2 regions of the Paenarthrobacter nitroguajacolicus genome follow, and region 1 is predicted to be linked to the other one. Evidence: predicted binding sites of a transcription regulator. Region 1 holds the regulator's gene; the other holds the start of a gene.
What was found. The regulator HrcA, encoded in region 1, represses chaperone genes, less so after heat shock. The targets are predictions, from matches to a motif close to TTNGCACTCGNNNNNNNCGAGTGCNAA.
Positions count from the first base shown of each region.

Region 2: the regulator HrcA is predicted to act here: its motif matches at 1,751-1,777, upstream of groL (chaperonin GroEL).

Region 1 covers NZ_CP073234.1:2,570,071-2,573,477, reverse strand. The annotation lists gene KCX59_RS12225 (DUF3097 domain-containing protein) at 1-654, opposite strand, end outside; gene hrcA (heat-inducible transcriptional repressor HrcA) at 847-1,854, shown strand; gene dnaJ (molecular chaperone DnaJ) at 1,905-3,032, shown strand; gene KCX59_RS12210 (16S rRNA (uracil(1498)-N(3))-methyltransferase) at 3,035-3,407, shown strand, end outside.
Region 2 covers NZ_CP073234.1:1,101,996-1,105,402, reverse strand. The annotation lists gene groL (chaperonin GroEL) at 1-1,567, opposite strand, end outside; gene KCX59_RS05600 (cold-shock protein) at 1,892-2,095, opposite strand; gene KCX59_RS05595 (LytR C-terminal domain-containing protein) at 2,268-2,888, opposite strand; gene KCX59_RS05590 (DUF3263 domain-containing protein) at 2,938-3,273, opposite strand; gene KCX59_RS05585 (uracil-DNA glycosylase) at 3,380-3,407, shown strand, end outside.

The DNA.
Region 1 (3,407 bases):
GATGCCCAGGACCTTTGGCCGGATGGCCTGCCAGACGTCCACGTAGGGGTGGCCGACAATCAAAACGTTTCCTGCCGCTCCGGGTACCGTCATTGCCTCGGCTGCGATGCGCGACTCTTTGGACCCGGGGACAAGGTGGTCCACCAAGATGCCGAGTCGGCGACCCGGCCCGGGGTTGAAGGCAGCGATGGCCGACTTCAGGTCGTCTACGCCATGCAATGGCTCCACGACGATGCCTTCCACGCGGAGATCGTCACCCCAAACCTTCTCGACGAGCTCGGCGTCGTGTTTTCCTTCCACCCAGACGCGGCTCGCCTTGGCCACCTGGGCACGTTGGCCCTGTACCCTCACGGATCCGGAGGCTGTCCGGGTGGAAGGGGCGGCAGAGGCGGCAGGGCGGGCAGCAGGAGGCATCAGCCGGATTGCCTGCCCTTCCAGAAGGAACCCGAATCCCAACTGGAACGACTTGGTCTTTCCGCGCCTGTCTTCAAGGGAGACAACGTGCATTCCGCCTGATTTCTCAACACGGGTGACTTCGCCCACCCAGCCCGACTGCACGTCTTCGAGGACCATTCCCCGCTGTACGGCCACTTCCGGCAGCTGTTTTTTGCCAGGAGCGGACAGATCCTGCGGGCCCCAATTGTCGAAAGCCAAGGGATTCCTACCTTTTGTGCTGGTTTTTGGCGCGGGCCGAAGGCGGCCGCGCGAGGTTTCAATGCTAGCAACGGGGTGGCTCATACTAGACTTGTTAGCACTTGGGCATGTTGAGTGCTAAGTGTGGTGGTCCGATTGAGATCCCGCGTTGACCGGTCGTAGGGACCAAGGCAGTCGTCAGGAGGTGGAGCAATGAGTGAGCCGCGCAAGCTTGAGGTGCTGCGTGCCATCGTTGAGGATTACGTGCATTCCAGGGAGCCTGTTGGATCAAAGGCCCTCGTGGAACGGCACCATCTTGGCGTTTCCAGTGCCACCATCAGGAACGACATGGCTGTCTTGGAAGAGGAAGGCCTCATCGCGGCACCCCACACCAGCGCAGGCCGAATCCCAACAGACAAGGGCTACCGCTTATTCGTTGACCGAATTTCCCAGGTCAAGCCGCTTTCGGCCGCCGAGCGCAGGGCCATCCACTCGTTGCTTGAGGGCCCGGATGATGTTGATGACATCCTGGAGCGCACAGTGAGGCTTCTGTCGCAGCTGACCAACCAGGTGGCCGTGGTGCAGTATCCCCATTCCAATCGCGCGCTGGTCCGGCACGTGGAATTCGTCCTGTTGGCCCCAAAGCAGGTGCTTGTGGTCCTCATTGCGGATACGGGCAGCGTTGGGCAGAAGGTCATCGACGCCGGCTCTGACGTGAGCAACGAGGCGCTGATGCTCCTGAGGTCCCGCTTCCTCGGCAGCATCGCAGCCACCCAGATGGCTCTTTTGCCGCAGGTGCTGCCATCGGTAGTCGCCCTGTGCCCGCCGGAGCTCCGCAGCCTGGCGCAGACGTTGGCTCAGGGGCTGCAATCACTCAGTGACACCAGCCGCGAAGAGCGCATCCTGATGGCAGGAACGGCCAACCTGGCCCGCTCCAATGTGGATTTCCCATTGAGCATCGGTCCCGTGCTGGAGGCACTCGAGGAACAGGTTGTCATGCTTCGGTTGTTGTCTGACATGGGGGATGATCCCCGGGGCGTAACCGTGAGCATTGGACGCGAAAATCCGTACGACGGCTTGGCTGAGGCGTCCGTCGTGGCTACCGGCTATGGCTCCGGGGCCAAGGTGGGGATTCTCGGTCCGACACGCATGGACTACCCCACCACCATGGCAGCAGTACGCGCCGTGGCCCGTTACCTTTCCCGCATTCTCGGCGGCTGAAAACCGGTCCGAGGAAACATCCGCAGTACAACAAGGAAGAGATACCGACTTTGAGCAGCCACTATGACGTTTTGGGAGTCTCGCCGGAAGCCACCGGGGAAGAGATCAAAAAGGCGTACCGCAAGTTGGCGCGGAAACTGCACCCCGACGTAAACCCCGGTGAAGATGTCGCGGAACAGTTCAAGGCCGTGACCCACGCTTACGAAGTGTTGTCCGACCCCCAGAAGCGCCGGGTCTACGATGCCACCGGCAATGAGAACGGCACCGACAACGGTTTCGGTGGCGGCTACTCCGGCCAGGGTTTCGCGTTCCAGGACATCTTCGACACCTTCTTTGGGGGCGGTGGCGGCCACGGTGGACCAGCCTCGCGTGTCCGTCGCGGCCAGGACGCACTCATCAGCGTCCGCATCGACCTGAAGGACGCCGTGTTCGGCGTCAACAAGAAGCTTGAAGTGGACACTGCCGTGGTTTGCCCCACCTGTGACGGCAGCTGCTGCCGCCCGGGCACCCACCCGGAACGCTGCGACATTTGCGGTGGTAGCGGCCAGGTACAGCGGGCTGTCCGCTCCATTCTCGGTCAGGTCATGACCACCGCGCCTTGTGGTTCCTGCGAAGGCTTCGGCACGGTCATCAAGGACCCCTGCAACGAGTGCAACGGACAGGGCCGAATCCGCAGCCGCCGTTCCCTCACCATCAAGGTACCGGCAGGCGTCGCAACCGGGACGCGCATCCAGTTGTCCGGGCAGGGCGAAGCAGGTCCCGCAGGTGGTCCTGCCGGTGATCTCTATGTAGAAATTCGGGTCAACAACGATTCCATGTTCATGCGTGAAGGCGACGACCTTCATGCCACACTGAGCGTCCCCATGACGGCGGCGGCACTTGGCACCGAGCTGCAGCTGGACACCTTCGACGGCGCACAGGATATCGACGTGAAGGCAGGCACGCAGTCGGGCGAAATCATTACCCTCCGCGGCATGGGCGTCACGCACCTCCGTGGTTACGGACGAGGCGACCTCAAGGTTCACCTGCACGTAGAGACGCCAAGCAAGCTCGACCCAGCCCAGGAAGAACTCTTGCAGCAGCTCGCCAAGCTGCGCAATGAGCAGTTCACCGAAGGAAAGCTTGTGGCAAGCGGGGGCATGTTCGCGAAGCTGCGGGACAAGCTCGGTAACCTGTAGCGGTGAGCAACCCCGTTTTCTTCACAGCCGCGGGCAGCCTCGGCCAGGTGATCCCCGGTTCCACATTCGTGCTCGAGGGTCCCGAGGCCCGGCATGCTGTAACGGTCAAACGCCTGGCCGCGGGCGAGCCCGTTGATATAGCGGATGGTTCAGGTGCGCGGCTGATAGGCACGGTGGTGGACGCCGGATCCAGCAGTTTGACCGTGAAGGCGTCTGAGGTGCTTTTCGAGGAGCAGCCGGGAGTCCGGTTGGTGCTGGTTCAGGCCCTGGCTAAAGGTGACCGCGATGAACTTGCCATCGAGACGGCCACGGAACTAGGAATTGATGCTGTCATTCCATGGCAGTCTGAGCGCGCAATCGTGCGTTGGAAGGGCG
Region 2 (3,407 bases), 1.5 Mb from region 1:
GCTTGTCGGCAACTACGGCCTCGGTGGTCAGGAAGAGACCAGCGATGGAAGCAGCGTTCTGGAGAGCCGAGCGCGTGACCTTTACGGGGTCGTTGACGCCGGCAGCCAGAAGGTCTTCGTAGACACCCGTGGCAGCGTTCAGGCCGTGGCCGGAAGGCAGGCCGCGAACCTTGTCCACCACAACGCCCGGCTCGAGGCCAGCGTTGAAAGCGATCTGCTTCAGCGGTGCGTCGATGGCAACCTTGACGATGTTGGCACCGGTTGCCTCGTCACCCTGCAGGGTGAGGTTGGCGAATGCCTTGGCGCCTGCCTGGATGAGGGCAACGCCACCACCGGCAACGATGCCTTCTTCAACGGCAGCCTTTGCGTTGCGGACTGCGTCCTCAATGCGGTGCTTGCGTTCCTTGAGCTCAACTTCGGTTGCGGCACCGGCCTTGATGACTGCAACGCCGCCGGCCAGCTTGGCCAGGCGTTCCTGCAGCTTCTCACGGTCGTAGTCCGAGTCGGAGTTCTCGATCTCGGCGCGGATCTGCGCCACGCGGCCTGCGATCTGCTCGGCGTCGCCGGCACCTTCAACGATGGTGGTCTCATCCTTGGTGACAACAACCTTGCGGGCGGTGCCGAGGAGTTCCAGGCCAGCGTTTTCGAGCTTGAGGCCAACTTCTTCGGAGATGACCTGGCCACCGGTGAGGATGGCGATGTCGGCCAGCTGGGCCTTGCGACGGTCACCAAAGCCCGGAGCCTTGACGGCAACGGACTTGAAGGTGCCACGGATCTTGTTGACGATCAGGGTGGCCAGGGCCTCGCCCTCGATGTCTTCGGCGATGATCAGCAGCGGCTTGTTGGACTGCATGACCTTCTCCAGAACCGTGACGAGTTCCTTCACGTTGGAGATCTTGGAGTTGACGATCAGGATGTACGGGTCTTCGAGGACCGTTTCCTGGCGCTCTGCGTCAGTGACGAAGTAAGCGGAGATGTAACCCTTGTCGAAGCGCATGCCTTCGGTGAGTTCGAGCTCCAGGCCGAAGGTGTTGGATTCCTCGACCGTGATGACGCCTTCCTTGCCCACCTTGTCCAGGGCTTCGGCGATGAGGCTGCCGATTTCCGGGTCGCCGGCGGAGATGGAAGCCGTAGCTGCGATCTCTTCCTTGGTTTCGATTTCCTTGGCGGAGGCCAGCAGTTCGCTGATGACTGCCTCAACGGCCTTCTCGATACCGCGCTTGAGGGACAGCGGGTCGGCGCCGGCGGCAACGTTGCGCAGGCCTTCCTTCACCAGTGCCTGGGCGAGAACGGTTGCAGTGGTGGTACCGTCGCCAGCGACGTCATCCGTCTTCTTGGCAACTTCCTTGACCAGTTCTGCACCGATCTTCTCGTAAGGATCGTCCAGCTCGATCTCCTTGGCGATGGAAACACCATCGTTGGTGATCGTGGGGGCGCCCCACTTCTTTTCGAGGACGACGTTGCGTCCACGCGGGCCGAGGGTGACCTTGACGGCGTCTGCGAGGATGTTCAGGCCCCGCTCGAGGCCGCGGCGTGCCTCTTCATCAAATGCAATGATCTTGGCCATAACGGCGGTAGTCCTTTCGGGACAGTCGTTAAGAAGGTACCTATCAGATGGGGTGCCCGCGACGGACGGTCTTTCGCTTGGGGCCTCTGTATGCCCCGCGCTCCGGACCTCACCCCACCAAGGTGTTTCTTGATCCTCCGCCGGCCCGATGCCTGTCCGCCGCCGGGGTCAACCGGGCCGGACTTAGCAGTCGAACCATAGGAGTGCTAAATCAATAATTAGCACTCGACCGGGGAGAGTGCAAGCAGAGATGCCAGTTTGCTCTAGAAACAAAGGGCTTTCAGCCATGGGCTGACAGGAATGGGCGCAGACGCCGCGATCGAACTACGCGACGCGGACGCCTTCGGCTTGCGGACCCTTCTGGCCCTCCCCCAGTTCGAACTCAACCCGCTGGCCTTCTTCGAGGGCGCGGAAGCCCTCCATCTGGATGGCGGACCAGTGCACAAAGACGTCGTCGCCGGATTCATCCACAGTGATGAATCCGTAACCTTTTTCGGCGTTGAACCATTTGACGGTTCCCAAAGCCATGATGCCCACACTTTCGCAGTAGCCAAGACCGGTAGCCGGGATCTCCGTACCGGAATGAGTCCACTGTAACCACTGTCACTAGCGCCGCGCTGCCGTGGAGGGGCAGGGCACCACTTTTGTTATTGAGGCTTAACCGAGTTGGGGCATTTCAGCTCAGGAACGGGCTCAATGCCTACTGGTAGCCGGGCCCGGCCACAACCACCAGCGGCTGTTGGACCTCGGGCGTTTCCACGATCGTCTGGATGCCCAGCAAGGTACCCAGCGCTTCCGCGTTGGCCTTCTGCTCCGGAGCGTTGTAGAAGATCACGGACGTCTGCTGCGGCAGTCCGCCCCAGTTTCCTACAGTGCTCAGCGCCCAACCGTCGCCCTGGACGAGGCCTGCCACCCGTCCGGCCAACCCTGCCGTCCCGGCGCCGTTGTAGACAGCCACAGGAGTGGCCTTGTCCACGGGAGCCGAAGACGGAGTGGCGGAAGGAGATTCCGAGGGCGTCGGTTCGCTGCTGGGTTCGCTGGAAGCGGGCGGCGCACTGCTGGATTCGGTGGGAGCAGCGGACGGTGCCGCAGAGGTCTGCAGCGGCGCCGGCGTCGTGGTGTTGGACGAAGCGCTGGGTGCTACCAGCCCAAGGTTGGGGAGGATGAGGAAGGCCACGAGCCCGAGCACCAGGGCCGCCGCCCCAACGGTCAGGACCGGCCACAGGGTGGGGCGTGCAGTCTCTTGGGCGTCGCGGTGAACGCCTTGGCGGGACGTGTTCTGCGGAACCTGGTCGAATTCGTCCTTGGCATATTTGGTCATGGTGAGGCGGTGTCCTTGCTGGTTGCTGCTGACAGATCAGCCTGGCGATTTACGCGTCGGACCCCAAGCGACGTGCAGTCCTCGCACGCTGGCGGGACGTACGTAGTCTACGCAGTCTCTTGACGAGCATGGGATCGTGGGCCAACGCATCCTCGGTGTCTATGAGCGCGTTCAGGATCTGGTAGTAGTGTGTGGCAGAGAGATCGAACAGCTCGCGGATAGCCTGTTCCTTGGCTCCGGCGTACTTCCACCATTGCCGCTCCAGCGCCAGCATCTGCTGGTCACGCTCACTCAGCGGCGAGTCACTGCGGGTCTCGGCCGCGAGGTCCTCAAGGGCAAAGCCTGTTGCCTGCGACGCCATCGGTTCCGGTGCTGGTTCTGCCACGGCACACTCCTTCGACGCTCGTTGGGGGAAAATGTCCTACCCCCATGTTACGGGCGAATAACAACGGTGTCATTCGCAGGCCGTGCGGCGCGCGGGAGACAATGGCCTGGTGACTGGCGAGGATGCACTCTTTG